2 regions of the Desemzia sp. C1 genome follow, and region 2 is predicted to be linked to the other one. Evidence: predicted binding sites of a transcription regulator. Region 2 holds the regulator's gene; the other holds the start of a gene.
What was found. The regulator CtsR, encoded in region 2, represses protease genes until heat stress. The targets are predictions, from matches to a motif close to TTGGTCAAAAAAGGTCAAANA.
Positions count from the first base shown of each region.

Region 1: a site for CtsR is predicted at 3,502-3,522, ahead of clpB (ATP-dependent chaperone ClpB). Genes of this name have one in related genera too.

Region 1 covers NZ_JAJIZP010000003.1:2,278,500-2,294,503, forward strand. The annotation lists gene dnaE (DNA polymerase III subunit alpha) at 1-378, opposite strand, end outside; gene LMF32_RS11455 (YjzD family protein) at 605-793, shown strand; gene clpB (ATP-dependent chaperone ClpB) at 840-3,452, opposite strand; gene LMF32_RS11465 (NADP-dependent oxidoreductase) at 3,620-4,555, shown strand; gene LMF32_RS11470 (metal-sulfur cluster assembly factor) at 4,702-5,043, opposite strand; gene LMF32_RS11475 (prolyl oligopeptidase family serine peptidase) at 5,091-5,849, opposite strand; gene LMF32_RS11480 (Cof-type HAD-IIB family hydrolase) at 5,958-6,770, shown strand; gene LMF32_RS11485 (YitT family protein) at 6,817-7,719, opposite strand; gene LMF32_RS11490 (OsmC family protein) at 7,903-8,316, opposite strand; gene LMF32_RS11495 (hypothetical protein) at 8,341-8,781, opposite strand; gene rplS (50S ribosomal protein L19) at 8,912-9,259, opposite strand; gene trmD (tRNA (guanosine(37)-N1)-methyltransferase TrmD) at 9,415-10,146, opposite strand; gene rimM (ribosome maturation factor RimM) at 10,143-10,661, opposite strand; gene LMF32_RS11515 (KH domain-containing protein) at 10,808-11,050, opposite strand; gene rpsP (30S ribosomal protein S16) at 11,065-11,337, opposite strand; gene ffh (signal recognition particle protein) at 11,441-12,868, opposite strand; gene LMF32_RS11530 (putative DNA-binding protein) at 12,884-13,228, opposite strand; gene ltrA (group II intron reverse transcriptase/maturase) at 13,447-14,736, opposite strand; gene LMF32_RS11540 (PTS transporter subunit EIIC) at 15,272-16,004, opposite strand, start outside.
Region 2 covers NZ_JAJIZP010000003.1:1,398,008-1,414,011, reverse strand. The annotation lists gene LMF32_RS07260 (zinc ABC transporter substrate-binding protein) at 1-123, opposite strand, end outside; gene LMF32_RS07255 (metal-dependent transcriptional regulator) at 372-1,031, shown strand; gene LMF32_RS07250 (pyridoxamine kinase) at 1,120-1,977, opposite strand; gene LMF32_RS07245 (ECF transporter S component) at 2,122-2,625, shown strand; gene LMF32_RS07240 (barstar family protein) at 2,654-2,938, opposite strand; gene LMF32_RS07235 (ribonuclease domain-containing protein) at 2,948-3,436, opposite strand; gene tadA (tRNA adenosine(34) deaminase TadA) at 3,438-3,953, opposite strand; gene LMF32_RS13690 (helix-turn-helix domain-containing protein) at 4,092-4,955, shown strand; gene LMF32_RS07220 (hypothetical protein) at 5,080-5,388, opposite strand; gene LMF32_RS07215 (ATP-dependent Clp protease ATP-binding subunit) at 5,501-8,002, opposite strand; gene LMF32_RS07210 (CtsR family transcriptional regulator) at 8,024-8,485, opposite strand; gene LMF32_RS07205 (hypothetical protein) at 8,741-9,286, opposite strand; tRNA gene LMF32_RS07200 (tRNA-Pro) at 9,447-9,520, opposite strand; tRNA gene LMF32_RS07195 (tRNA-Arg) at 9,558-9,631, opposite strand; tRNA gene LMF32_RS07190 (tRNA-Leu) at 9,640-9,728, opposite strand; tRNA gene LMF32_RS07185 (tRNA-Gly) at 9,781-9,852, opposite strand; tRNA gene LMF32_RS07180 (tRNA-Thr) at 9,859-9,931, opposite strand; tRNA gene LMF32_RS07175 (tRNA-Leu) at 9,962-10,043, opposite strand; tRNA gene LMF32_RS07170 (tRNA-Lys) at 10,099-10,171, opposite strand; tRNA gene LMF32_RS07165 (tRNA-Val) at 10,173-10,248, opposite strand; rRNA gene rrf (5S ribosomal RNA) at 10,260-10,375, opposite strand; rRNA gene LMF32_RS07155 (23S ribosomal RNA) at 10,455-13,373, opposite strand; tRNA gene LMF32_RS07150 (tRNA-Ala) at 13,531-13,603, opposite strand; tRNA gene LMF32_RS07145 (tRNA-Ile) at 13,628-13,701, opposite strand; rRNA gene LMF32_RS07140 (16S ribosomal RNA) at 13,808-15,358, opposite strand; gene LMF32_RS07135 (hypothetical protein) at 15,431-15,790, opposite strand; gene LMF32_RS07130 (AI-2E family transporter) at 15,954-16,004, opposite strand, start outside.

The sequences.
Region 1 (16,004 bases), 880 kb from region 2:
AGGTGTCAAAGCAATCAAACCTTCTGAGTAAGGTGCTAGATCATTAGGAGAAAATAAAGTTTCAGGCTCTATCATCTTTTTAGTAGACAAAGCCACTAAGTGTTTGTATCCTTGGTTCGTTTCAGCCAGCAAAACTAAAGGAAATGAGTGTTCTGTCTCTATGATGCCTTGCATATCCAAGGTTAATCCTATGATCGGTTTCAATTGATGTTTCAAACATAGTTTGTAGAAGTCGACAGCACCATACAGGACATTATGGTCAGTCAAAGCTAAGGATTGATACCCTCTTTTTTTAGCGGCTCCTACTAATCCTTCTACCGATAAAGTACTTTGAAGCAAGGAATAGGCACTTTTAACTTGTAATGGTACAAAAGACACTTTCCAGTCCTCCTTTTCATCAATTTGATGAAGGTATTTATTTTTTACTCTATCCTATTTCTTACCATGTTCCAACTAAGAAAAGGATTCTCAGCACAATTTCATACTCTCTTATTATACTCTGAATAGGAGACAAACAGCAAATTCTGTCTCATTTATCGGCTTTTTCTTTCATTCTGAAAAAAAAGTGGTAAAATGAGTGTGATAGAAAGAAGGTGTTGGTACCATGAAGTATATTGCAACCTTATTTTGGGGATTCTGTTTAGGACAAGTCGTTAACTATATCGGTGGTTCGTTGACCGGCGGAAGTTTTTCTTTTACGACGGCTACAGTAATTGGTCTGCTAAGTGGCGTTCTAGTCATCTTGCTCTCTAATGCCGTTCCTAAACCAAGTCAAGACGGACATCAATCATAAACAACCGTATAAAGACAAAAAAGCCGGAATATCATCCGGCTTTTTTTTATTCTTCTTTAGTCGCTACTTCAATAGTCAACTGATCTGCAATGACCGTTAGAACGGCTTTTAGACCTGGGTATATTTTCCCTTCAATAATTAGTCTTGCAATCGGGGTTTCGACTTCTTTTGTAAGATAACGTTGCAGCGGCCGAGCTCCATAAGCTGGATCATAGGCCTTATCCGCAATCCAAGACTGAGCCTCTTCCGTAATCTCCAATCCAATTTCTTGTTGCTCTAATCGTTTTTCCAAATCTTTGGTCATCTTCAAAACGATTTTCTTCACTACGTTAAAGTTTAAAGGAGCGAACAAGATCGTATCATCTATCCGGTTTAAAAACTCCGGTTTGAAATTGGCTCTTAATAAGCCGAAGACTTGATCTTTTGTTTGTTGCGAAATCTCTCCCTCTTCACTGGTTCCGTCAAGCAATAGATTTGATCCAATATTACTGGTCATGATCAATACAGTATTCTTGAAATCTACGACGCGTCCTTTAGAATCAGTCAATCGACCATCATCTAACACTTGCAATAAAATATTGAACACATCGGGATGAGCTTTTTCTATTTCATCCAATAAAATAATCGTATAAGGGCTTCTTCTGACCGCTTCTGTCAATTGACCGCCCTCATCATAACCTACATAACCAGGAGGCGCTCCTACTAATCTGGAGACAGTATGTTTTTCCATGTATTCACTCATATCGATCCGAACCATATGATCTTGGGAATCAAATAGATTTTCAGCCAACGTTTTGGCTAATTCTGTTTTCCCTACACCAGTTGGTCCTAAAAACATAAAAGAGCCTAAAGGTTTATTCGGATTCTGAATACCTGCACGCGCTCGGATCACTGCGTCTGTCACGCTATCGACTGCCTCGTCTTGTCCGATTACCCTAGCTTTCATGTTGTCAGCCAATTGCAGCAGTTTTTCTCTTTCCCCTTTGACCAATCGGTTCACTGGAATCCCAGTTTGTCTTCCAACGACCAAAGCAATTTCTTCTTCCGTAACGGACTCTTGCACTAATCGAACGACATCGGCATTAGCTTTTGTTTGACTCACTTCTAATTCAGCTAATTCTTTTTCTAAAGCCGGTATTTCTCCATGGCGCAAAACAGCCGCTCTTTCTAAATCATATTGATTCTCAGCTTCGTCTAATTCATGACGCAATCGATCAAGCTGTTCTCTTTTATCTCTCAACTGAGACACTTGATTTTTTTCGGAATCCCATTTCAATTGCACTTGATGCGCTTCTTCTTTCAAATCTGCCAACTCTTCTTGAATCAGTTCCAAACGACGGCGGCTTCCTTCATCTTCTTCTTTTTTCAATGCGGCTTCTTCTATTTCCAGCTGCATCAAACGTCTTCTGACTTGGTCCAATTCTGTAGGCATGGAATTCATTTCTACACGGATGGTGGCACAAGCCTCATCCACCAAATCAATGGCTTTATCCGGTAAAAAACGATCCGTGATGTAGCGATTAGACAATGTAGTAGCAGCTACTAAGGCATTGTCATGGATATTTACACTATGGTAAATTTCAAAACGCTCTTTCAATCCTCTTAAAATACTGATCGTATCTTCAACGGTCGGCTCATTGACCAACACTTTTTGGAAACGACGTTCTAAAGCTTTGTCTGTTTCCATATATTTGCGGTATTCATCTAGAGTAGTAGCGCCGATACAGTGCAATTCTCCACGTGCCAACATCGGTTTCAAAAGGTTACCTGCATCCATGCTTCCTTCTGTTTTACCTGCTCCAACGATCGTATGGATTTCATCAATGAACAAAATGATTTGTCCATCGCTTTTCTTCACTTCTTTTAGCACTGCTTTTAATCGTTCTTCAAATTCTCCTCTATATTTCGCCCCAGCGATCAACGCTCCCATATCTAATGAAAAAATCGTCTTATCTTTCAGATTTTCAGGAACATCTTTTCGTACGATTCGTTGAGCTAAGCCTTCTACAATAGCTGTTTTACCTACTCCCGGCTCTCCGATCAATACAGGGTTATTCTTTGTTTTACGAGACAATATTCGAATGACATTTCGTATTTCTTCGTCTCTTCCGATAATAGGGTCCTGTTTCCCGCTCTTAACAGCTTCAACCAGATCTATTCCATATTTGCTTAATGCTTCATAATTCTCTTCTTGATTTTGTGATGTCACTCGCTCTCCTCCTCTTAATTCCATGATTTTCTCGCGCAATCTTTTTTCCGTTAGTCCTTGCGCCAGCAAGTACTTTGTCAAAACATGATTTTTCAGTTTCATCAATGCTAATAGAATGACTTCAGTGGATACATACTCATCTTGAAAAGATTCACTGATTTTACCTGCTTCTGTCAACAACCGATAAAGATTTTGGCTCATCGTTTGACCATACTGCACATTATTTCCTTCTACGATCGGCAATTTATCCAACTCTTGATCAATATTGAATTCAAATTGAGCTGTGTCTACGTCTACTTGTTCATAAACATTCTTAGCAAAATGGCTAGGCGTTAAAAATATTTTCCATAGATGCACAATATCGATTTCTTGGTGTTGTCTCGTGACTGCAACTTGTTGAGCTTCACCTAAAGCTTGTTGCATCGTGCTGGTTAATTTATCCATTTCCATAAGCTCACCACTTTCTTTCTATCGAATTTACTGATTTTATTTTACTCTATTGGTCAAAAATGGTCAAATATTTTCCAACAAACAAATTATTTTTCAATTTTGTCTTGTATCTATATACTGAAGATAAGATTTAATTTTCAGCTTAACCATATAGAAAGGGTGTTTACATGAAAGCAATCGTTATTAATCAATATGGAGGATCAGATCAACTTGTAGAAAAAGAGCTGCCTACTCCAGAACTAGCAGACGATCAAGTTTTAGTCGAATTGAAAGCTACCTCAATCAATCCAATCGATTGGAAAATGAGAGCCGGTTATTTAAAAGAAATGGTGCCTTATGATTTTCCCATTATCTTAGGTTGGGATGCAGCAGGCATCATCAAGAAAGTAGGAACAAGTGTGACCTCTTTTTCTGTAGGAGACAAAGTATTGGCTCGCCCTGCTACCACACCTAGAGGAACTTATGCGGAATATACGGCTATCGAAGAAAACCTAGTTAGTAAAATGCCCGACAATATTTCTTTCGATGAAGCAGCGGCTATTCCTCTAACTGGCCAAACTGCCTGGGTGGCGCTGGTGGAAATCGGAAAAATCAAAGAAGGCGATCGCGTATTGATCCATGGAGGTTCTGGCGGTGTAGGTCATTTAGCGATCCAAATCGCTAAATACTTCGGAGCTTACGTAGCAGCAACTGCCAGCGGAAAAAATGAAGAACTTGTCAAATCTCTTGGTGCAGATCAGTTCATCAACTACCAAGAAGAAGATTTCGAACAAATTCTATCTGATTTTGATTTCGTGTTGGATACCCAAGGTGGAGAAATCCAAGAAAAAAGTTACAACATTCTCAAAAAAGGCGGCACATTAGTTTCCATCGTTGCTCCTCCAGATGAAGAAAAAGCAGCTGAAAAAGGCGTTTTAACTGGCTACTTCTTCTTGGAGCCGACCGGCGAACGTATGAAGGCGCTAGCAAAATTGATTGAAGAAGATCACTTAAAACCGATTGTTGGGAAAACTTTCCCTTTTACTCAAGAAGGCTTACGTGAGGCGCATGATGTAAGTGAAAACGAGTCTATTCCAGGTAAAGTTGTCATTCATATAGATTAAATTTTCATCAAAAAAGAGGCCATAAGGTGGCGACCCCCAAAAGTTTAGATTTTAGTCTAACTTTTGGGGGTCAGTGCCTAATCGGGCCTCTTTTTTGATCTAACCATTATTAACAGGATTTTATTTTTTTCTACTTAGTTTTTCTTTTATCTGATGCCTAATGCAATTCTAGCGTATCGAGACATTTTAGAGGTATCCCACGCTGGATACCAAACTAACTTCACTTCACTCGTTTGGACTTCTGGCACACTTTTGAGAGCTTTCATGATCTCTTCTGTAATAACATCTGCTAATGGACATCCCATTGTTGTCAGCGTCATTTTAACCACACAATGCCCCTCTTCCAGCAATTCTACACCGTAAACCAACCCTAAATTAACAATGTCGATCCCCAATTCTGGATCGATCACTTGCTCTAATGCAGCCATAATACGTTGACTGATTTCTGCTTGTTCTTGTTCCGTCCAAGAAGATACGTTTTCAGACATAAGACATGATCCTTTCCACTAACTATTTGTTTTATTTGATGTGCATCTTACAGATTTTTCTTAAAAAATTCAGCCATTTCTACAGATATTGCATAAGGGACTTTATGAATCCCGCCGATAGTCGTTTCAAATTGGATGTTTTGGGCGTAAGACTTATCCTGAACCGCTTGAATAAATTTTTTCGTTAATGAATAAGGGACTAACTCATCATTTGTTCCATGCCAGACATAGATAGGACGTCCGTTGATTTTTTCCGGATGCAGGTCTAACGAAATATTTTTCAACGGTTCCATCGCATCATTGACTTCCTGCTCTGTCAATTGAATATCTAACCCCTCTGCCCATGGAGCATTTAAAAGCCATTTCGAAAAAGCAATTGGTGAAGGAGTTCCCATTAATACACTCGCTGCTTTGATCCAAGGAAATTGTGTCAACATCGCATTTGTCGTAATGCCTCCCATAGAAAGTCCAGCTACCCCTATTTTTTCTGGGTCTGTTAGTCCTTTTTCAACATAATAGTCTTTCAAAATGGTGATCTCGCTCAAATTATGTAATACGACATCCCAAAATTCCATATTTCCAGGAGATGAGGCGCTGATTTTTCGTTCTCCATGTAAATAAGATTCCGGCAACAACGCGCGAAATCCTTGTTTAGCCAACTCGTAGCCATTGACCATGGAACTTTCTTTCGAACTTGTCCATCCGTGATAAAAAAATACGGTCGGCAACTTCTTGGAAAAATGTTCCTCTGAAACTATTTCTAATAAAGGCAAACCCTTAACGGTTACATTTTTAATGGAAATCAACTTGACACCTCTTAATAATTATTTTTTTCTCAGTGATTTTATGGTAGTGTATGTTTAACTACTTTTTTTTATAGTTTAGCATAAAAACGTTGGGGGATACAGATACAGATGAATAGAAAGCTAATCGCTCTTGACTTAGATGGAACTACCTTAAATAACCAGTCTCAAATCTCTCAAAAAACGAGTGAAGTCTTGACTCGTTTGAAAAAAGAAGGACACATCGTCTCGATCGCTACCGGGAGACCTTACCGGAGCAGTCGCCAATATTACGCAGAATTACAATTGGATACTCCGATCGTAAACTTTAATGGTGCATTGTGCCATAGGCCTACCGAATTAGCATGGGAGTCTCAGTACCATAAGACCCTCAACAGAGAAATTGCTATCGATATGCTGTCTTTGCGTAAAGATATGGATATTCAACTTATAGCAGCTGAGCTTCGCGACTCTGTTTATGTTGATGATGATTTTGTTCCTTACGAAGATTTCTTCGCTACTGGTAAAAACATGTCTTTCAAACTATCAGAAGATACATTGAAAGAAGAACCAACAGCTATCAGTGTATTCACAGGGAAAGAAAACCAACAAGCTATCACTGACAAAATCATCCACCGCTACGGGGATGCTGTGGAAGTGAGAACTTGGGGCGGACTGACACCTTGTTTAGAAGTTGTTGCTGCCGGAGTACAAAAAGCTATGGGTGTAGAACGTATTGCACAAGTCTACGGAGTGCAACAAAAAGATATTTTAGCTTTTGGGGACGAAAATAACGACTATGAAATGATTCAATACGCTGGTCATGGTGTAGTGATGAATAATGGGATCGATGAATTAAAGGCGATTGCTGATGATGTGACAGATTTTTCTAATCATGAAGATGGTCTGGCACTTTACTTGGAGAAATATTTCCGCTTAATCTAAAAAAGAATTGGATCTGATCAGATCCAATTCTTTTTTTTGATTTTATCTAAAATACACTACTTGCTCTACGTTCTTTTTGCTGTTCGCTGTTTAAGAACTCGCCCATTACTTTATTCGTTTGCATAAAGTTGACGAATGCCGCTGCGTCCGCTTCTTTAACGGCTTGTTCTAAGCTATAGATCTCATAGCGCGAAACAACGATCATTAACACAGCACGGTTTGTTTTACTGTATCCGCCTGTAGCCGGCAAGACTGTAACGCCTCGGACTAGTTCTTTATGGATAGCTTCTACTAAGGTATCCGGATCTGTTGTTACGATCATTGCTGTTACTTTTTGATGGCTCGTATGAATAGTGTCTACAACTTTGGTAAAAGCATAAATGGATAGAATCGTATAGAAAGAATATTCCCACCCAAAAGTAGCTCCTGCTGTTACTGCAATGATTGCATTCATAACCATCATCAAGTTTCCAATAGTTCTGCCAGTCGTTTTAGCTAGAACCATTGCAATGATGTCCATCCCGCCAGTCGAAAAACCATATTTTAATGCGAAACCTACTCCAGCTCCACCAATTACCCCACCAAATAATGCACTCATGATTGGGTCAGGAGTCAATTGAACTACTGGTAAGACAACCATTAAAATAGAGACTAAGAAAGAAGAAAGAAAACTTAATAAAGTAAATGTCTTTCCTATTTTAAACCAACCTAAAATAGCGATTGGGATATTTAATAGTAAAATAATCAATCCAGTTTCTAGCTGGATGTTCAAATATTCTGATGTGATACCCGTAAACAATTGCGCGAAACCATTTAAACCAGATGCATAAACATTCGTCGGGATAAAGAAGAAGTTAAAAGATATCGCCCCTGTTATCGCTGAAAAAACTAATACGATCATAATTTTTAATGATTCCCACCATGCAACGGGAGATTTAAAATTTTTCACCACAACACCTCCGTAAGATAATTCTAGACAAGAATAGCAACAAACTAATGGGAAAGAAAGAAAAACATAATAACATTAAGAAAAGTCTCATTGTATCCGCTTTACATTAAGAGTCTGTTAAGTAATATTACTTTAGGCAACAAAAAAAGCGAAGCAGACAATTGCCTACTTCACTCAGCTGATTTATTCTACTGTTTTAACGGTTACCGTTTTACTACCTTCCAGGAGTTTGGCTACCGGACAACGCTTTTCTGCTGCTTGGACGATTCGATCCGCTTTTTCAAACGGCAAGCCCTCAATTTTAGCCAATGCCAATACTTCGAAGAAGAATCCGCCTTTTTCTTCCGGCACTAAATCAATGTGTACTTCTACTTGGCTTTTATTCTTTAAGCCTCTGCCTTTTAATAACGCTTGAATCGTAGCGTTTAAACAAGTGCTTAAAGATAATCCCAACAGTTCTTCAGGATTAGTGCCAGGATCTGGACTCAAAGGATCAGAAATTACCACTCTCAGTCCATCATTCTTTACAAAAGCTTCTCCTTGCAAGGCTTGATCATTCACTACTTCTGCGTGAAACAAACTTTTCGGATGAGCCATATAACCCCTGCCTTTTATCGTATTTTACTCTGCCGCAGCTGGTTCCAATACTTTTTCGATTTCTTTGATGATCACTTTAGCAATCGTAGAACCAAATACCATCATTTCATAAGCTGCTAAAACATCGCTTGTCGTGCGACTAAGCTGTTTCAGATAAACCTCACCATCGCCCGCTAAAATAACGCTGTAATAACCCGCTTTTACTTGATTTAACTCATTCAGCAATTCAAGAATCTCAGCTTTTTTAGTAAAATCTTTTACATAAGCTAACTTATGGTATGTAATCTGAAAATCAATTGATTTAGCATCTTTGCTGTCGAATACTATCCCAAACGGCAATACTCTTGTTTTCGTTAACCGAAAATTTCCATTAAATAAAATTTGACCATTTTTCAATTGGCTTTTCTTCAATGGAATATTTTTTTCTTTTAAGTAAACCTCAAAGTTTTCAATCGTTTCTGACAATTTTATTTCCCCCTACCTAACTTAAATGCCTTGCTCCATTTTATTATAACGTAAATAATGCAGAATATATAGAATAAATAAAAAAAGCCTGACCATCTTAGTAGACGGATCAGACTTTTTTCTTTTCGAATTAACGGCGAGCTTCTTTGATACGAGCAGCTTTACCATGTAATTTACGAATGTAGTACAATTTAGCACGACGTACTTTACCTTGACGAATAACTTCAAGTTTAGCAACACGTGGAGAATGTACTGGGAACGTACGCTCAACACCCACACCGTAAGAAATTTTACGAACAGTATATGTTTCGCTGATTCCTGCACCGCGACGTTTGATAACTACGCCTTCGAATAACTGGATACGTTCTCTTTCCCCTTCAACAATACGTGCATGTACACGAACTGTATCTCCAGGACGGAAACTAGGAATATCACTACGTAATTGTTCGCTAGTAATTGCTTCAATTAATTGACTCATGAATTTTTTCTCCTTCCAACAAACATTCGTATATCTCCATTCGGATACAGCGGAATATCGTTAATAGCGGTGGTTTGCCCACTCACCAAATAACTTTATCATATTATAGAATGCCTGTAAAGTATTTTTTCTTTATTTGGTTATTTTATCGGTACTCAGCTGCGTTTGAATTCCTCAATCCAGTTTTTTTGTTGATCGGTCAATTCAACATGATCCAGCAAATCGGGTCTGCGTTCCAAGGTCCGTCTCAAAGATTCTTTCTCTCGCCACTCTTCAATAAGCTTGTGGTTCCCGCTCAATAGAACTTCGGGTACATCCATGTCTCTGTAAGAAGCAGGTCTTGTGTAATGTGGGTGTTCTAACAGACCTGTTGAGAAAGAATCTGTTACAGCTGATTCTTCATTCCCCAGCACTTCAGGCAACAACCTTACTGTAGCGTCAATCACCACCATAGCGCCCAGTTCTCCGCCTGTCAGCACATAATCTCCTAGAGAGATCTCATCTGTCACAATTGATCGGATACGCTCATCATACCCTTCATAATGACCGCAAATAAAGACTAAGTGCTCCGCTTCAGCTAGTTCTTCGGCTTTCTTTTGATTGAACGGTTCGCCAGCTGGATCGAGCAAGATCACTCTTTTTTTAGTGTCAGGATGTTTCTCTTGAAGATGATCAAATGCATCGAAGATTGGTTGAGCTTTTAACAACATCCCAGCTCCACCGCCATAAGGATAATCGTCTACATGCTGATGTTTATTTCCCGAAAAATCGCGAAAGTTTAAAACGTCTATCGACAACAGATTTTTTTCGACAGCTTTGCCGATAATGGATTCTGACATTGGACCTTCAAACATACGAGGGAATAACGTAAGAACATCTATTTTCATAAATCTTCTAGCCCTTCCATAAGATGGACCGTCACTATTTTTTCTTCTAAGTCGACATTCAATACACAATCCGCAATATACGGAATCAACAGATCTTTTTGTTTCTGTCTTTGAATGACCCATACATCGTTTGCTCCAGGCTGTAAAACTTCTTTGATTTTACCGATTTCGCGGCCAGTATCGTCTATTACAGTCAATCCAATGATTTGGTGCAGATAAAATTCATCTTCCGGCAAATCTGTTAGTTGTTCTTCAGTTACTTTTAAGATACCATCTCTGTACCCTTCAACAGATTCGATCGTAGGATGGTTTTCAAACGTCAACAAATCAAAATTTTTGTGTTTTCGATGACTAGCGACTACCAGCTCAACGGCTTTTGTTTTTTCTTGTTCTAGAATCAATACTGAACCTTTTTTGTATCTTTGTTCTGGAAAATCAGTTACTGATATAACCCGGACTTCACCTTTAATGCCGTGTGTATTCACTATTTTTCCAACATTGTATAATTTTTCCATTCGATTCCCTCATTTAATTCGTTTTATCGTTCCCTCAGACTTATTTTACTAGGAATTATCTAGATGTCTACAGTAGATTTCTTTTTATCGTTAAAAAAAAGAAAAAACCATTTCTCTAAAGAAACGGCTTCGTCTTATGATGGATATTAATTGTCGACAATGGTCAATCTTACACGCTTAGGTCCTTGAACCTTTGCGCTGTATACAATCGTTCGAATAGCTTTCGCTACACGACCTTTTTTACCGATCACTCGCCCAATATCATCTTCATGAACGCTTAAATGGTATTCAATAAATTCATCGGTTTCATCAGTCTCCAACGTAACTTCTTCTGGATGGCTGACAAGCGGATGAACGATTGCAAGAATCAATTCACTAATGTCACTCATATTAAACATCCCTTTTATTTACTGTATTTAGAATCGTGGAATTTTTTCATAATACCTTCACGAGAAAGGATATTACGAACAGTATCAGAAGGTTGAGCACCATTGCTTAACCATTTAAGAACTGATTCTTCGTCGATTTTTACTTGAACAGGTTCAACAATTGGGTTGTAGTAACCAATTTCTTCGATGAAGCGACCATCACGTGGAGAACGTGAATCAGCAACTACTATACGATAAAAAGGTTTTCTTTTAGAACCCATACGTTTCAAACGGATTTTTACTGCCATACTTTAACACCTCCATTAACAATCTCACAAATGATAGTTTATCAGTTATTTCCATGCTTGTAAAGTGTTTTTTCTTTACACTTCATTTTTTCTGCATTTTTTTCTATTTTTTCTTTTTGCGAACGTTTTTTTTCTTTTTCTTTTTGTTTTTTCTCGCCATTTGATTCATTGCCAGCTTGCCCAGTTTCCCTTTTACGCCGCTTCCGAACAAATTATCCATCCCTTGGAAGTTGCCGTTGGACATTTTGTTCATCATTTTTTTTGACTCATTGAATTGTTTGATCAAACGATTCACTTCAACCAATGGACGGCCTGATCCTTTAGCAATTCTTTTTCGTCTGCTTTGAGAAATAATATCCGGATTTTCTCTTTCTTTGGGAGTCATAGAGAGAACAATGGCTTTCATTCGAGCCGTATCTTTTGGATCAATCTGTAGTTGATCTAACCCTGGCATATTGTTCATTCCTGGAATCATTTTAATGATATCTTCTAGAGGCCCCATGTTGCTAACTTGATCCATTTGATCGATGAAATCATTAAAATCAAACGAATTGTCGCGTAGTTTTTCAGCCATTTCTTCGGCTTTTTTCTCGTCGATATCTTGCTGCGCTTTTTCAATCAGCGTCAACATATCCCCCATACCCAAAATACGGTTTGCCATACGATCTGGATGGAATGGTTCTAAAGCGTCAAGCTTTTCACCTTGACCAACAAATTTGATTGGTTTACCTGTAACGGAACGGATAGACAATGCAGCCCCACCACGTGTATCCCCATCTAATTTCGTTAGTACAACCCCTGTTACATCTAATTGCTCATTAAAGGACTTGGCAACATTGACTGCATCTTGTCCAGTCATCGCATCAACAACTAAGAAAATCTCAGAAGGTTCAGCAATTTTTTTGATATCAGACAATTCCGTCATCAAGTTTTCATCTACGTGCAAACGCCCAGCCGTATCGATCAATACTAGATCGCGACCCGTTCTTACGGCTTCTTCAATTCCTTTTTGAGCAATTTCTACCGGACTTACTTGGTCGCCTAATGTAAAAACAGGCATGTCCAATTGGTTTCCGATCGTTTGCAGCTGTTGGATAGCAGCAGGACGATAAATATCAGCTGCAACCAGCAATGGGCGCTTATTGTCGTTTTTACGGACATAGTTGGCGATCTTACCAGCAGTTGTTGTTTTACCTGCCCCTTGCAAACCAACCATCATGACTACTGTCGGCGGTTTGACAGAGTAATTGATCGTAGCAGTTTCGCCACCCATCAATTCTGTCAATTCATCGTTTACGATTTTGATGATTTGTTGTCCTGGAGACAAACTGTCTAATACTTCTGTTCCAATCGCACGTTCACTTACTTTATTTACAAACTCTTTAACAACTTTAAAGTTGACATCGGCCTCTAGTAGAGCTAAGCGGACTTCCCGCATCATTTCTCTAACATCAGCTTCAGAAACTTTACCTTTACGACGCAATTTCGTCATTGCATTTTGGAGTCTTTCTGTTAATCCTTCAAATGCCATATTTTTCCACCTATCCTACTCTTCATCATTTGTTTGTCTTAATTTTTCAAGTTCAGCTTTAAATGCAGTATCTTTTGGATAATGAGCAGTCACATATTCTTCCAACTGATCAATTATGGCATTGGTTTCGCTGAATTTTTTAAACAAGTTCAACTTTTCTTCGTACTCAATAAGAATTTTTTCTGTTCGCTTGATATTGTCATAGATAGCTTGGCGGCTCACGTTAAATTCATCCGCTATTTCACCGAGAGAAAAATCATCTCCGTAATACAATTGCATGTACTCTTGTTGTTTATCTGTCAGTAAAGCACCATAAAAATCAAATAATGCATTCATTTGATTTGTTTTTTCTAATTCCATTATCGGCTCTCTCCTAGTACTTACTGTAAAGTAATTTACTTTTACACACTACTTTAGATTACCTATTTTTGAGCTTTTAGTCAATAGAAGCCGGACTTTTTCTCCAAATCTAAAGTCCTTTTCACTCGTTTGGACAATCGAGTAGGAGATAAATAATTAATTTATTTATCGTCCTCTCACACCACCGTACGTACCGTTCGGTATACGGCGGTTCAATTTCATATAACATGCTTTTGTTTTAAATAGTAACTATCTGGAGATACTAGACCTTTGAAGGCTAGTATCTTATTGGTTACTGTGGTTGTCATAACCCAGGACAGGGCTATTCGGGCAGTTCCTTTGGAACTGTGGCTATTCATGTAGGCGTTGTAGTCGCTCATCCCTAGTTTAGTGAGGGCTCTTCTTCGATTTTTGGCTGTTTTCCATTGGTGCCAGATACACATCCTCAGTCGATAACGAAGATGACTCGCTATTTTCTTGAGTTTTGTGTGCATATTTCCTATTTTGAAATAGTTCACCCATCCTCTGATGACTTGATTCAATTTAACGATGCGGTAAGCCATATCAATGCCCCAGCTTTTCTTGCTTAGCTGATGAAGCTTATATTTAAACGTCTCGATTGATATGGCATGAGGCTTTGCTTGATAGCCTTTATCTGCTTTCGACCAATAGAATCCAAATCCCAAGAATTTAAAGGTTGGGTCATTAGGTTTAATGATTTTCGATTTACTCGTGTTCACAGTTAAACCCAGAGTTTCCTCAATATATCGTGTAACCGAACGCATTACGCGCCTTGCTGCGAATTCGCTCTTAACGAGGATAATGCAGTCATCTGCGTATCGCACGAAGTGTAGACCTCTTCTCTCTAGTTCTTGGTCGAGTTCATTTAAGAGGATATTACTCAATAATGGCGAGAGGTTTCCCCCTTGGGGAGTGCCAACTGGACTTTCCTCATATTCTCCGTTTACCATAATGCCACTCACGAGATATTTCCGAATCAATGATATCACATCACCATCGGTTATTTTCCGAGAAACTAGATTCATCAGTCGATCATGGTTAACAGTGTCAAAGAACTTCTCTAAATCAATGTCGACAATCCAGTGATAACCTTCGTTCATATCTCTTAGCCCTTGCGCTATAGCCATATGGGCGTTGCGGTTTGGACGGAATCCATAACTACTGTTGTGGAAGTGTTCGTCAAAAATGGGTGTGAGAACTTGTGCAATCGCTTGTTGAATAACTCGGTCAACCACTGTCGGTATACCCAGTAGTCTGACCCCACCCGATGGTTTAGGTATTTCTACTCTTCTGACAGGTTTAGGTTGATAGTGACGTTGACGAATAGTCTGAATAAGCTCTTCTTTGTGCTGACGAAGATATTCTTTAGCCTCTTCGATAGACATACCGTCAATGCCTGCGGCACCTTTATTCCGTTCCACTTGTCGAAAGGCTTCGTTTAAATTATTTCTGGATAGGATTCTATCCAGTGTCCTGTTTTCCTGCATGCTTGTTACTCCTTTTCTGCTCTCGTAAGGCAGCTATCTACTTTTACGCTGTCGTAGCCAATAGTCTTTGGCGGCCTCCAATAAAGATGTTTGTAACGATAAAATTGTTCGGTCCTTCGCTCTTTCTAGCTTTCACTAGCTGTCTTCACTACTACGACCTCTGCTGACTTCTCATGAGTCAAGCACTTATCACTAAGTGTATTTGGTATAACGTCATGAGACCTCCCCAGTTAAGGTGCGAACTCTTTCACTCCATCTATCTGCCACATTTATGCTTCGAGTTAGGACAGTTATCGGACTTTAGCTTCTTTCGCAGCCTTATCCACTCGACTCACCTCTTATGTGATTTCTGTTCGTCAGACCAGAGTTTTGCCTTAGGCTTCCTTCAGATTCCACCTCACGGTGGACACCCTTGCCGTCAGCTATATGCTTACCACTGTCAGGTCGCATTCGGGACTTGCACCCGTTAGAGTTCGCCCATGCTGGGCGAACAAAATAAGGAAAAGACTTGAGGTCTTTTCCTTATCGTAGTGAATTATTTTTTCAAATATTCATCAATATTAGATTTGATGTTAGAAACTTTTGGCCCATAAATTACTTGAGCGCTGGTTCCTTTAATAACAACGCCAGCAGCTCCCGTTGATTTCAACAAGCTTTCATTAACTAACTCGCCGTCTTTTACTTTCACTCGCAAACGAGTTGCACAGTTGTCAACATCAACTAAGTTATCGGCTCCACCTAATCCTTCAACAATGTCTTTCGACAAACTGTCTTCATTAGATGATGCTTCTTCTTTTCCGCCTTGCTTTTTAGCTTGGTAATCTGCTTTTGTATATAACTTCGTTTCTACTACGTCATCTTCACGTCCTGGAGTTTTCAAATCAAACTTCAAGATGAAGAAACGGAACACAAAGTAATACACTAAAGCGTATACTACTCCGACAAGAACGACTGGTATCCAGTTCGTGACAGATTGCCCAGGCAAGATTCCGTATAATACGAAGTCGATCAATCCACCAGAGAATGTCAATCCTACTCCAACATTTAAGAAATGCATGAATGCAAATGAAAATGCAGCTAAGACACAGTGTACTCCAAAGTATAATAATGGTGAAGCAAATAAGAATGAGAATTCAAGAGGTTCTGTAATCCCTGTGAACACTGAAGTCAAAGATGAAGACGTCATTAAACCTTTAACATCTTTTTTGCGTTCAGGTTTAGCTGTATGGTACATTGCCAAAGCAGCTGCTGGGAAACCAAAGATCATG
Region 2 (16,004 bases):
GATGATTTGGACGGCTCCTTCTTGAGCGGTCGAATTCCCCTCATTCGCATCTGATGCATCAGATTGGCATCCTGCCAAAATCAAGAGGACAACAGCAGAAACAAGCACAGCTAGTTTTTTCATTTTATCTACCTTCTTTCGGGTTGCTTTAAGTTATTTTTAGATTAGACTAAAAATTATATAAAGTCAACCTAAATCGATTGATTCCTTACTTGGCTGTTTTTTCTGGATGAGGTATAATAAGAATACTGATTTAAACTGACTTGCTGGAAACCGATGAACACAGTCAGTGATATTAAGCGAGCTTTTACAGGCAACAACTGTTGACCCATGCTTCATGCCTGTATGCGAAAGAAAAAAGGAGTATTCAAATGACGCCAAGCAAAGAAGATTACCTAAAAACCATCGTTAGTCTCGGAGGGGCCACCAAAGTAGTAAACAACAAACAATTGGTAGCAGCGATGAATGTATCTGCTGCGTCAGTAACAGATATGAATACAAAATTATTAAAAGAAGGGTTGATTACCCATACTCCTTACAGAGGTGTGCAAGTTACTGAAAAAGGATTGCGTCTGGCAAACCAAGTGATTCGAAAACACCGCATCTGGGAAGTTTTTTTACTGGAAAAACTGGGATACGATTGGAAAGAAGTCCATGCTGACGCTGATCGATTAGAACATGCATCTTCTGATTTGCTGATTGAACGGTTAAACCAATTCTTAGGAGAACCAGAATTTGATCCTCACGGCGGGAGAATCCCTGCAAAAGATGGTACCACAGAAAGCTATGACTACCCGCAATTGAATGACTTGTCTGCCGGTGATTCATTTGTCGTAAAAGAAGTCGAAGATGATCCTGACTTTCTAGACTACATCACTGTTAAAGGGATCAAATTAGAACAACAGTATACTTTGCTGGCTAAAGAAGCGTACGAGGGCTCGTTAGCTTTACAAAACGCAGACGGTAAAACATTTATGCTGAGTTACAAAGCTGCATTTAAAGTATTTGTAGAAAAGGCAGATACTGAATGACCTCGCATTTTCAGCGAGTTCTTCCAACTTATGTTAGAGACAAAAAAACTGCTCACTGGGGAATTGTCCCAATGAGCAGTTTTATCGTCTATTTTTTCAAAGCATGCAATCTTTCAATCAGAAACAGCAAGTCTGTTTCAAATTGCACGCCAAATCTTAAGCTAGGTCTATTTTCAAGTGTTCGTTTGATCACTTTTTCTACATATTCTACGGCACTTGTCATTGCTAAGTCTAAAGAGATCTGTTGAAATAAGAAACCGGCAATCACGCTGCTGAACACGTCTCCTGTTCCTTCAAACCGACCAGGATAGACGGGTGAAAATGCATAACTGACTTGTTGGTCTTTTTGTGTCATGCTGGCTGCTCCAATTTCGTTTTCGCTCAACATCACACCTGTCAGAACTACTTGTTTTTTATTCAGCTGCACCATTTTTTTCATCAATCGTTCAACATCTTCAGAAGCATAAGGCCCTTTTTGATAAGGAGTTTTTGTTAAGTAAGCTGCCTCTGTTAAGTTAGGAATGATCACAGTCGACAATTGGCACAACTCCCGCATTTGCTGGACGTATTCTTCGTCAAATCCATCATATAATTCTCCATGATCGCCCATTACAGGATCCAACACAATAACCGCTTCAGGCGTTGCAAACTCTTTGATAATGCGTTTCACGATTTCGATTTGCTTGTGTGAGCCTAAATAGCCGACTAGTACTCCATCAAAACTAAGACCCAATTGCTTCCAATGGTCTAAAATTTTAGACATCTCACTCGTCAAATCCAAATAAGTGTAATCTTCAAATCCAGCCCCAGTGTGCGTAGACAGTAAAGCAGTAGGCAGCATATGAGTGCTGTTGTTCAAACTGCTTAAAATCGGCACAGCCACATTCATAGAAATCTGGCAGCTGGCTGAGATGTCTTGAATAACTAATACTTTTGGTTGCTTCATCTATTTCACCACTATTCCATTACATTCTTTGTTTATTATACCAGTTTTATCTTTATTTTTTCCTCTTACCATCATTTTTCTGAAAACTATTGCTTATCTTTGGAATGAATCGTGTATAATAGAAAATAAATTAGGGGGGAAGCTATGAATAAGAAAACACTCACTACGCAAAATTTGGTATTATTCGCTTTATTTATTGCAATGACTGTCGTTATGACGCTCATTATCCGCATTCCTATCCCGTTTGCTCAAGGGTACGTGAACATTGGGGATTCGATTTTGTTGCTCGCAGGGATGCTTTTGGGTCCGGCAGGCGGTTTTTGGATTGGTGGTATCGGAAGCGCATTGGCAGATTTATTTGCCGGCTATTCTTTCTATGCTCCCATCACTTTTCTGGTCAAAGGGATAGAAGGCTTGTTATGTGGATGGCTGTTTATGAAATTGCCTTCTACTAAACCGTTGATTCCTGCTTTAACAGCTGGTATCTGGATGGCAGTGGGGTATGTTTTAGGAGACTGGATTCTCTTCGGGCTGGCTGCAGGTTTAGCAGCATTTCCAATGAATCTCCTTCAAGGAGTCGTTGGGGCTTTAATGGCTGTACTGCTGCATCGTTTCGTTGCACCTGTCTTTAAAAATCAAACACATTAAAAAAGCTAGAGAAAACAGTTTGCACTGTTTATTCTCTAGCTTTTTTAATGACAACTTCAAGATATTGGTTTTCAGCAGCTGAATCCTTCAACACTCGTAACAAGCTGTTTCCATATCGGCCCAACTGCTCTTCTATCATTTCTGGATACCAGACTTCAATCACCTTACAAGAGAAATCCATTGTTAAGCAATCTTTTAAAGCATCCAGGTTATTGCCATAATAGTCGGGCAAATCCAATTCTGTTTTCAAGTAAGCATGCAATTCTTCTCGATCCGTCATCTGACTGCCGTCAAGAATGATTTTCTTTGTCATAGAAACCTCCTAATAAAGTTGTTCGAATGATTCATAATGGTCATCGGTGTAAAAAATCAACCCATCATTCGAATAGACGATTCGTTTAGGGCCTCGATATTCTCCTTCATAATCAATATCCGCTTCATAATAGATGCGTCCATCTTTTTCAGGCAGCAGCCCTTCATAATTTCCGAACTTGTTGCCCCCAATGGACATCTGATCGGTCACTTCCCATAAGTTGCCTTTTTCATTATCCCAGCCTAAAGCTTCTGCTTCTTGCTTCGTCAAATAATTAGGCGGCAGTTCACCGAATTGATGCAAATAAGCAGCAACCTCATCTTTCGTGGAGTAAACCTCTCCTTCAGTAACACCACTCTCTTGAACTGTAGATTCTATCTGCGCGTTTTCTGACGGAAACAGCGTATCAAATACATCCAGCTGTTGTCCTCCAAATAACAGGACCAGTACTCCAACGATACTGTATAACCAATTCTTTGTATTTCTTGTCTTTTTCATATTAATCCTCTTTTTCTTCTAATTCTTTTTGTGCTTGTTTCGCTGCTTTCTTGCGTGCACGAAGCATACGGAAAAAATCCGTCAATAGAGCTGCGCACTCTTCTTCCAATAACCCTTTTTCAATGTCTACTTGGTGATTGAACCGTTCATCTCCTAAGAGGTTCATTAAAGTTCCCGCAGTACCTCCCTTAGGATCTGGAGCTCCATAATACAACTCTTTCACACGCGACAAAATCATTGCTCCGCTGCACATCGGGCACGGTTCAAGCGTCACAAACAATTGAGTGTCTTCTAGACGCCAATTGCCTAGATGCTGATTTGCTTCTCGAATCGCAATCATTTCTGCATGTGTAGTAGCATCATGAGTCAGCTCGCGCACATTATGTCCACGGCCGATGATCTCTCCATTTAAGACCACTACCGCACCAATCGGAACTTCTAACTTTGCTTCTGCTTTTTTCGCTTCTTTGATAGCTTCTCGCATAAAAAACTCTTTTTCAACGCTCGATAATTCCATATCATTCTCCTCTGTCTGTTTTCACTTCTCTTATGATAGCATATTCTTCTTCAAACCCTACAAAAAAAGTCAAACCATGATAAAATAAAGAGGAAGCTCTCATCAACCGATATCTTGCTACAGAAATGAGGAACACAAGTGAATTTCAAAGAAATGAAATTATTGTATCCAGAAGCTGTACTGACACATTCCAACACCTCTGGAGAAAAATATGTCGCTTTCCCTTATAAAGACAAATGGATCCAACTGGAAAGAAAACAAAAAAGCGACACTGAATTAGCTTTGATCCAGTATGCTTTGACGCAAAAAAAGACCTCTTCAACTCGTTCTGCTGCTTCCAAATGGCAGTCGTTTCTGCTGGAAGAGTCATTCGCTTTGCCAAGAAACGAAGGCAGTTACCGGATCATTCAATTTGAGATCGTAAAAATGGACGACACGTTTACGCAGTCAGTCTGGCTCGATGCCTTTAAGCAGTTGTTTTTGAACATAGAAGAAGCTTTTTTTCTTACTGAAACTAAAGGAATACTTATTGAAGAAAAGCACGACCATTTACTAAACAATGAAGAAATGGCTGGAATCATCCGTACTTTAGACGATGACTTTTCCATTAAAACAGTTTATTACATCGGACAATTTTGGCCAATAGAGGCTACTTTGCCGCAAATTTTCAAAGAAGAACAGTCTATATTCGATACTCAAAAAAACAAACAAGCTCAAGTGTTCGACTTGTCGACGATTGCCTTGCATCATTATACTGCTGACGCCATAAAAAAGAGTCCCTTGATGCAGAAGTTGAAAGCAGAGACCGTTTTTGACGCTGAATTCAAGGAATTGATTTTAGCGATGTGGAAAAGCCAAGGCAATATTTCCGTTGCTGCTAAATCTCTGTATATCCACCGGAATACCTTACAATATCGTATAGATCGATTCCATCAAGCCAGCGGCTTATCCTTACGCAATATGGATGACCTATTGCTTTGTTATTTATTGACGTTGAATTAAAAACGAGATTGGGAAAAAAAGCGTTTAGCCCCGAATCACTTTACGAAATCAATAATCATAAAAGAGGCGGAGCTGGGAAATAACTCCCAGCTCCGTCTCTTTATTTTTCAAGTTAATAGCAATTTTATTTTTTCATTTTGTGCACAGTAGCGTCTTTTAATTGATCTGTGTACTCGCTGATATTGCCTCTTATATTGCTCACTTTATCAACTACACTCAATAGATTGATCAACTCTTCGTCTGACAAGCTTTCTACTACTTTCATCGCTTTAGGATTGCCATTTAATTTCTTTTGAACAAATTTTTTGGCACGTTTGCGGTTGATCTTATTTTCCACTTTTTCCATCGCCGAGTCCGATAATATCATATACGCTGCTCCGATTGCCGTTGCTGCTCCAAGTCCCATTAACAAATTACGCGTAGAATTCTTCATAGAAAATCACGTTCCTCTCATTTGTTTTCTCAGGTTCATCATATCAGAAATGCTTTTTTATCACGAATAAAAAAGCCTACCAGACTCCTGTCTGATAGGCTCAACTAATTGTTTACGGAGTAGTGACTTTTTCTTTATTCTTGTCTTGCTTTGCAGATTTCTTGGAGTCTCGAACTGTGAATCGGATTTCTCCTTTTTGAGCACCAATGGTTACATTATCCCCAATTTTGATATTTCCGCTTAACAATTCTTCACTCAACAAGTCTTCGATTTTCTTTTGGATCGCTCTACGTAAAGGACGAGCCCCATATTCAGGATCGAAGCCTTCTTTAGCGATCACATCAATCGCTGCCGGTGTGATTTTAGCATAGATATCCATATCTTCTAAACGTTTAACGATTGTGCGAGACATTAATTTCACGATTTCATTCAATTCTTCTTTTTCTAATGAATGGAATACGATCGTTTCATCTAAACGGTTTAAGAATTCTGGACGGAATGAATTTTTCAATTCTTCCATGATGCGTTTTTCCATTGTTTTGTGGTCTTGCTTTTTATCTTCCAATGAAAAACCGACTGATTTCTCATCACGTAAAGCAGTTGCTCCCAAGTTGGAAGTCATGATCATAATCGTATTTTTGAAATCTACTTTACGCCCTTTTCCATCTGTCAAATGTCCATCATCCAAAACTTGAAGTAAAATATTGAACACATCAGGATGGGCTTTTTCTACCTCATCCAATAGGATAACAGAATACGGTTTTTGACGAACTTTTTCAGTCAATTGTCCACCTTCATCGTACCCTACATAACCTGGAGGTGATCCCACTAAACGACTCGTACTGAATTTTTCCATATATTCAGACATGTCGACACGAATCAACGCTTCTTCATTTCCAAACATAGCTTCACTCAACGCTTTCGCTAATTCGGTTTTACCAACCCCTGTAGGCCCTAAGAACATAAATGAACCAATTGGGCGGTTCGGATCTTTCAACCCGCTTCTTGCACGGCGTATCGCTCTAGAAACAGCTTTGACCGCATCTTCTTGGCCAATCACTCGTTTATGCAATACATCTTCCATTTTCAATAAACGATCAGATTCTTTTTGTTCCATTTGTTGAACTGGGATACTTGTCCATAAGGCTACTACTTCAGCAATATCATGTTCAGTAACTTCTAATTCAGTTGGTGTTTCTTTTTGTTGTTGTTTTTTCATTAAAGCATCGACTTTTTTACGTTGCTTCATTTCGCGTGTTCTGATTTCGCCAGCTTCTTCAAAATCTTGATTTTGAATGGCTTCTTCTTTCGCTTCAACCAATGCATCCAGTTCTTCAACAGCAACGGCTATTGGTGTTGGTTTACCAGTTACGTCGATTCGTACTTTAGAAGCAGCTTCATCAACCAAATCAATCGCCTTATCAGGCAATTGTCTAGAAGTAATGTAACGAGTTGACAATTTGACCGCAGCTTTGACTGCTTCATCTGTGATTTTCACACCGTGATGATCTTCATAGCGAGAACGCAGACCATATAAGATCTCTTCTGTTTCTTCTCCATTCGGAGGATCAATATGGATTGGAGCAAATCGTCTTTCTAAAGCAGCATCTTTTTCGATGTGTTTTTGGTACTCATCTAAAGTCGTAGCACCGATAGTTTGCAATTCTCCACGTGCTAGAGCTGGTTTTAGGATGTTAGAAGCATCAATTGCTCCTTCTGCTCCTCCTGCACCAATTAGTGTATGCAACTCATCAATAAACAGGATTACTTCGCCATCTTGATAAATTTCCTCGATGATTTTTTTCATTCGCTCTTCAAATTCCCCACGATACTTCGTTCCGGCAACTAAAGAACCCATGTCCAACATCATCAGACGTTTGTTTGCTAATGTACCCGGTACTTCTCCTGAAATGATTTTTTGAGCTAATCCTTCAGCTATAGCAGTTTTACCCACACCAGGTTCTCCAACTAAAACTGGATTGTTTTTAGTTCTGCGGCTTAAAATTTGGACGATTCGCTTAACTTCTTTACTGCGGCCAACAACAGGATCCATTTTTCCGTCTTTGGCTTGAGCAGTCAAATCTCGCGCTAATGAATCCAATGTCGGTGTTCCGGCAGAAGATGGCTTAGCAGCTGATCTTGGACGTTTGCTTTTCGTATTCTTCATTTGGTCTTGTCCGATCTTTTTGAAGATCACTTGGCGAGCTTTATTCAAACTTACATCTAAGTTGCCCAATATTTTAGCTGATAGAATATCTTCTTCGCGCAACAACCCTAATAGCAAATGCTCCGTTCCGACCAAAGAAGACCCCATGCGTCTAGATTCATCTGTAGCAAACGTAATCGCTTGTTTTGCTCTAGGTGAATAAGGTAAGACAGCTTCTTTTGAAATGTATTTCATGGTTCCATATCCGGTAAAATGTTCAATCTCTTCACGAACATCCTGTTCTGTGATGGTGAACTGACGAAGAGTTTTCCCAGCGATACCTTCTGTTTCTTTTACAATCCCTAGTAAAATGTGCTCAGTTCCAACAGAATGGTGACGAAAAGCCTTAGCCTCTTCTTGAGCAATACCTAGTACTGTTTTTGCTTTTTCTGTAAATAATTCATTCATGTTCTCGCCTCCGACTTTTCGTTATTCATACCTCAAATTGTTCAGGCAAGATTTTAAGATACGTGCTCTTACCTCTTTAGCCGTTTTATTATCTAATCCTAATACGACTTTGTCCATAGCAGCCATTATTAATACGGCTTCTCTTTTATTTAAAAAATCATCTTCATACAACTTTTGCACGATCGAAAAAGCATCATTTTGAGAAATACTGTTTCCGACTATTTCTATTATTGTATCTAACATCTCAGATTCGTCCAACAATTTAACTTTTATGATCCGGATGTATCCACCGCCGCCACGTTTGCTTTCCACTAAATAACCTTTTTGCACCGTAAATCGAGTATTGATCACATAATTTATTTGAGAAGGAACACAGTTAAATAAATCAGCCATTTCGCTTCTTCTGATTTCCACTTGATCTGATTGTCCTAACACTTTTTTCAAATAAGATTCAATGATATCTGACATATTTTTATTTTCCATGCGTTGTTGTTATTAAAAATAGGTCCTTGGTGTTTTAGTATCATACACTGTTTTTCAATACATTCCAATACCTGATTTTTAATAACCCTCCTTTTCTTTTAGTCTTCAAAAAAAGACCATCTCATTTAGTCGCTGATCTTCGCTTATTACCCTCGATAACCTTTGACTAATCCTGACTAATATTATACTGGAAAAAACCTGATTTGAAAAGCTCCACTTATGAAAAGTTGCTGTTGAGCCATTTTGAGAGCTTCATCACTGATTAAAGCAGTAAAATAAAAATCTGTCATTTGGATTCCATATATGAAGGTCATCTGCAACATAACCTCTCAGCCAAAGGTTGCCTTCTATTTTTCTAATGTAAAAACCTTGAGGAAAATCCTCCTCTTCATCGATTTTTTCTGAAGCGATCGTAATTGAGCCATATGGAGCCTGTTTTTCATAAACGGGTTTACCCGTATAACCTTCTAGTTGATCTAAATAGGCTAATCTCAAATATGGTCCCGTTTCTACTGGACAAAGAGACAATCCATTCTCTATGGCTCGAGCATAAATATCCGGCAGGACAGCTCCTTCTATGAAACCAAGGTCTCCAACAGTCAATTCAATAGTTTTTAACAAATACACTTCTTTAGAAACACTCATTCGTTCATCCAATAATAATTGCTTACCTAAATCATTGAAAAATACATTCTTCTCCTGCAGCTTATCCATTAAATCTGCTTTACTAAGTCCGCCTACTTCTATCGTTCTAACAATACCAGAATGCCATAGTTGTTCATTTACTTTAAGAACCGTCATTTTTCTCTCACTCCCTTAAAGAATCCTTATTTTTAACTCTCATAATAGCTGAACGAAACTTCTTACACAATAAACACCTATATAATTTCATTTCTAACAAAAATCGACAAAAAAAGTGAGCTGGATAGGAATCCACTCACTTTAAACAATGCTTCTATTATCGGGAATACAGGATTCGAACCTGCGACCCCTTGGTCCCAAACCAAGTGCTCTACCAAGCTGAGCTAATTCCCGTATGTATGTGCGCTTCTATAAGTCTCTATAAAAGAAATGTACCCAGCAGGAGTCGAACCTGCAACCGCTTGATTCGTAGTCAAGTACTCTATCCAATTGAGCTATGGGTACAAAATAAATGGTGCCGAGGGCCGGAATCGAACCGGCACGGATATCACTATCCGCAGGATTTTAAGTCCTGTGCGTCTACCTGTTCCGCCACCCCGGCAATAAAGAACAAGATTCAGAAGATTTACGTTCAGTATCTAGATAAACTAGAAAGCGGAAGACGGGATTCGAACCCGCGACCCCCACCTTGGCAAGGTGATGTTCTACCACTGAACTACTTCCGCAAATGATGCCGGCTAAAGGATTTGAACCCTCGACCCTCTGATTACAAATCAGATGCTCTACCAACTGAGCTAAGCCGGCAAGTAATATTGCCATTCAAAAAAGTAATGATGCGGGTGAAGGGACTTGAACCCCCACGCCTCGCGGCGCTAGATCCTAAATCTAGTGCGTCTGCCAATTCCGCCACACCCGCATAATATTTAATTTGGCAATAGATAAACATACTAGTCATATGAATACAACTAGTATGAGTCATGCAGGATTCGAACCTGCGACCCTCTGATTAAAAGTCAGATGCTCTACCAACTGAGCTAATGACTCATGGTGGAGGTTAACGGGCTCGAACCGCTGACCCTCTGCTTGTAAGGCAGATGCTCTCCCAACTGAGCTAAACCTCCAAAAAAACTATGCGTGGCAACGTCCTAGTCTCACAAGGGGAAACCCCTCACTACCTTCGGCGCTAAGAAGCTTAACTTCTGTGTTCGGCATGGGAACAGGTGTGACCTTCTTGCCATCATCACCACACATATGAGAACCTTGCGCTCTCAAAACTGGATTTGTCTACTATCACATTTGTTCGGATCCGTTGAATCCACCTAAAATCTTGGTTAAGTCCTCGACCGATTAGTATTGGTCCGCTCCGCCTATCACTAGACTTCCACTTCCAACCTATCTACCTGATCATCTCTCAGGGGTCTTACTCACTTACGTGATGGGAAATCTCATCTTGAGGGGGGCTTCACGCTTAGATGCTTTCAGCGTTTATCCCTTCCACACATAGCTACCCAGCGATGCTCTTGGCAGAACAACTGGTACACCAGCGGTGTGTCCATCCCGGTCCTCTCGTACTAAGGACAGCTCCTCTCAAATTTCCTACGCCCGCGACGGATAGGGACCGAACTGTCTCACGACGTTCTGAACCCAGCTCGCGTACCGCTTTAATGGGCGAACAGCCCAACCCTTGGGACCGACTACAGCCCCAGGATGCGATGAGCCGACATCGAGGTGCCAAACCTCCCCGTCGATGTGGACTCTTGGGGGAGATAAGCCTGTTATCCCCAGGGTAGCTTTTATCCGTTGAGCGATGGCCCTTCCATGCGGAACCACCGGATCACTAAGCCCGACTTTCGTCCCTGCTCGACTTGTAGGTCTCGCAGTCAAGCTCCCTTCTGCCTTTACACTCTACGAATGATTTCCAACCATTCTGAGGGAACCTTTGGGCGCCTCCGTTACATTTTAGGAGGCGACCGCCCCAGTCAAACTGCCCGTCTGACACTGTCTCCCGACCAGATCATGGTCGAGGGTTAGAGTGGCCATACAGCAAGGGTAGTATCCCACCAATGCCTCCACCAAGACTGGCGTCCTGGCTTCAATAGCTCCTACCTATCCTGTACAAGCTGTACAGACACTCAATATCAAACTGCAGTAAAGCTCCATGGGGTCTTTCCGTCCTGTCGCGGGTAACCTGCATCTTCACAGGTACTATAATTTCACCGAGTCTCTCGTTGAGACAGTGCCCAAATCGTTACGCCTTTCGTGCGGGTCGGAACTTACCCGACAAGGAATTTCGCTACCTTAGGACCGTTATAGTTACGGCCGCCGTTTACTGGGGCTTCAATTCTGAGCTTCGCCGAAGCTAACCCATCCTCTTAACCTTCCAGCACCGGGCAGGCGTCAGCCCCTATACGTCATCTTTCGATTTAGCAGAGACCTGTGTTTTTGATAAACAGTCGCTTGGGCCTATTCACTGCGGCTGACCAATGGTCAGCACCCCTTCTCCCGAAGTTACGGGGTCATTTTGCCGAGTTCCTTAACGAGAGTTCTCTCGCACACCTTAGGATTCTCTCCTCGACTACCTGTGTCGGTTTGCGGTACGGGCTGTTTGTTTCTCACTAGAAGCTTTTCTTGACAGTGTGACATCAGAAACTTCGGTACTTAATTTCCCTCCCCATCACAACTCATCCTTAGAGAAGCAAGCATTTCACTCACTTCAAGACTCATTGCTTGGACGTGCATATCCAGCAGCACGCATTTCTTAGCCTCCTGTGTCCCTCCATTGCTCAAACAAAACAAACAGGTACAGGAATATCAACCTGTTGGCCATCGCCTACGCCATTCGGCCTCAGCTTAGGTCCCGACTAACCCTGGGAGGACGAGCCTTCCCCAGGAAACCTTAGTCATTCGGTGGACGGGATTCTCACCCGTCTTTCGCTACTCATACCGGCATTCTCACTTCTAAGCGCTCCACTAGTCCTCACGATCTAGCTTCAACGCCCTTAGAACGCTCTCCTACCATAGAACCAATGGTTCTATCCACAGTTTCGGTGTTATGTTTAGCCCCGGTAAATTTTCGGCGCAGGGTCACTCGACTAGTGAGCTATTACGCACTCTTTAAATGATGGCTGCTTCTAAGCCAACATCCTAGTTGTCTAAGCAACCCCACATCCTTTTCCACTTAACATAAACTTTGGGACCTTAACTGGTGGTCTGGGCTGTTTCCCTTTCGACTACGGATCTTATCACTCGCAGTCTGACTCCCGGACATGAATCAATGGCATTCGGAGTTTATCAGAATTCGGTACCCCGATAAGGGGCCCTAGTTCAAACAGTTGCTCTACCTCCATGATTCTACATTCCGAGGCTAGCCCTAAAGCTATTTCGGAGAGAACCAGCTATCTCCAAGTTCGATTGGAATTTCTCCGCTACCCACACCTCATCCCCGCACTTTTCAACGTACGTGGGTTCGGTCCTCCAGTGCGTTTTACCACACCTTCAACCTGGACATGGGTAGATCACTTGGTTTCGGGTCTACGACCACATACTCATTCGCCCTATTCAGACTCGCTTTCGCTACGGCTCCGTCTATTCAACTTAACCTCGCATGTAATCGTAACTCGCCGGTTCATTCTACAAAAGGCACGCTATCACCCATTAACGGGCTCTAACTATTTGTAAGCACACGGTTTCAGGTGCTATTTCACTCCCCTTCCGGGGTTCTTTTCACCTTTCCCTCACGGTACTGGTTCACTATCGGTCACTAGAGAGTATTTAGCCTTGGGAGATGGTCCTCCCGGATTCCGACGGAATTTCTCGTGTTCCGCCGTACTCAGGATACTGATCAGAGTGAACGTCGTTTCGAATACAGGGCTTTTACCTTCTTCGGCAGTCCTTTCCAGGACGCTTCTTCTACGACGTTCATTTATGACTCTATGTGTTCAGTCCTACAACCCCAGAAAGCAAGCTTTCTGGTTTGGGCTCTTCCCGTTTCGCTCGCCGCTACTCAGGGAATCGAATTTTCTTTCTCTTCCTGCAGGTACTTAGATGTTTCAGTTCTCTGCGTCTACCTCTACTGACCTATGTATTCAGTCAGCAGTAACATCCTATTAAAGATGCTGGGTTCCCCCATTCGGAAATCTCTGGATCAAAGCTTACTTACAGCTCCCCAAAGCATATCGGAGTTCGTCCCGTCCTTCATCGGCTTCTAGTGCCAAGGCATCCACCGTGCGCCCTTAGTAACTTAACCTATCATTACTAAATTGGTATTACTTGTTTTATCTTACGATAAGAACATTAAAAAACTCATTTAAAAACGCGGTGTTTTCTCGGTTTCTTACTTAAATGTTTCTATTAGACAATATCCAGTTTTCAAAGAACAAAATTCATTTGCAACTAAGTTGCAATGGAGCCTAGCGGGATCGAACCGCTGACCTCCTGCGTGCAAGGCAGGCGCTCTCCCAGCTGAGCTAAGGCCCCTATTTATCTTTAGTATGAAAATGATGGGCCTAAATGGACTCGAACCATCGACCTCACGCTTATCAGGCGTGCGCTCTAACCAGCTGAGCTATAGGCCCAATATCGGACTTCATAATAAAGAATGCAGTTATTGAAAGATCTATTAAACCTCTCAAAACTAAACAAAGTAAAAGCGAACCGTGTAAAGTTCCGTTATATCCTTAGAAAGGAGGTGATCCAGCCGCACCTTCCGATACGGCTACCTTGTTACGACTTCACCCCAATTATCTGTCCCACCTTAGGCGGCTGGCTCCCGAAGGTTACCTCACCGACTTTGGGTGTTACAAACTCTCGTGGTGTGACGGGCGGTGTGTACAAGGCCCGGGAACGTATTCACCGCGGCGTTCTGATCCGCGATTACTAGCGATTCCGGCTTCATGTAGGCGAATTGCAGCCTACAATCCGAACTGAGAATGGCTTTAAGAGATTAGCTTAACCTCGCGGTTTTGCGACTCGTTGTACCATCCATTGTAGCACGTGTGTAGCCCAGGTCATAAGGGGCATGATGATTTGACGTCATCCCCACCTTCCTCCGGTTTATCACCGGCAGTCTCACTAGAGTGCCCAACTGAATGCTGGCAACTAATAATAAGGGTTGCGCTCGTTGCGGGACTTAACCCAACATCTCACGACACGAGCTGACGACAACCATGCACCACCTGTCACTTTGTCCCCGAAGGGAAAGCTCTATCTCTAGAGTGGTCAAAGGATGTCAAGACCTGGTAAGGTTCTTCGCGTTGCTTCGAATTAAACCACATGCTCCACCGCTTGTGCGGGCCCCCGTCAATTCCTTTGAGTTTCAACCTTGCGGTCGTACTCCCCAGGCGGAGTGCTTAATGCGTTAGCTGCAGCACTGAAGGGCGGAAACCCTCCAACACTTAGCACTCATCGTTTACGGCATGGACTACCAGGGTATCTAATCCTGTTTGCTCCCCATGCTTTCGAGCCTCAGCGTCAGTTACAGACCAGAAAGTCGCCTTCGCCACTGGTGTTCCTCCATATATCTACGCATTTCACCGCTACACATGGAATTCCACTTTCCTCTTCTGCACTCAAGTTCTCCAGTTTCCAATGACCCTCCCTGGTTGAGCCAGGGGCTTTCACATCAGACTTAAAGAACCGCCTGCGCTCGCTTTACGCCCAATAAATCCGGACAACGCTTGCCATCTACGTATTACCGCGGCTGCTGGCACGTAGTTAGCCATGGCTTTCTGGTTAGATACCGTCAAGGGACGAGCAGTTACTCTCATCCTTGTTCTTCTCTAACAACAGAGTTTTACGATCCGAAAACCTTCTTCACTCACGCGGCGTTGCTCCGTCAGACTTTCGTCCATTGCGGAAGATTCCCTACTGCTGCCTCCCGTAGGAGTCTGGGCCGTGTCTCAGTCCCAGTGTGGCCGATCACCCTCTCAGGTCGGCTACGCATCATCGTCTTGGTGAGCCATTACCTCACCAACTAACTAATGCGCCGCGGGTCCATCTACAAGTGACAGCCGAAACCGTCTTTCTTCTTTCTGCCAGGAGACAAAAAGATCTATGCGGTATTAGCATCCGTTTCCGAATGTTATCCCCCGCTTGTAGGTAGGTTACCCACGTGTTACTCACCCGTCCGCCACTCTTCTTTCCCGGTGCAAGCACCGGTAGGAAGCGTTCGACTTGCATGTATTAGGCACGCCGCCAGCGTTCGTCCTGAGCCAGGATCAAACTCTCATATAAAGTCGTCACCCGAAGGTGACTGCTTAATGATGCTTGAAGCTCATTAATTGATTGCTAGCGAATAATTATTCACTAATGTTGTTGTTTCGGCGCTTGCCGAAACTCCTTACACGTTTGGTTCGTCTTACTTTGTTTAGTTTTCAAAGGTCTAATTTCGTGTTGCGCTGTCGTTTTGACAACTTCTAAATAATACCAGATGTTTAACTGTTCGTCAACAACTTTTTTTACACTTTTTTTAAAATGTTTTTTTAGAATTTGTCGTTCTGTCTCAGCGACATGTACTAATATACCACCCTGATAAGGTTTCGTCAAACAAATTCTTTCATTTTTTTTACTTTTTTCAGATTTCTGAACATTAAATTTAAAATCTGATTTTTTCTCCCTTTTTCTTTTATTTAAAACGAATAATCCTATTCTGGTACAACTCAACATTCGTTTATCTCTTTTAGTTCGCGGTGAATGGTCAATTTGTTTATCTATCCAATACTATGTATTTTTACTCAATTGAATTGATTACCTGATTATACAGAAAGAAGGAGCAGCCTCTGCTGCTCCTTCTGCATCTATTATATTGTGCTAAAGCACGCTTCAGTCTTTATTTACTCTCTTCGGCTTCTTGATAAGTACTTGGAGAGAATTCTACGTT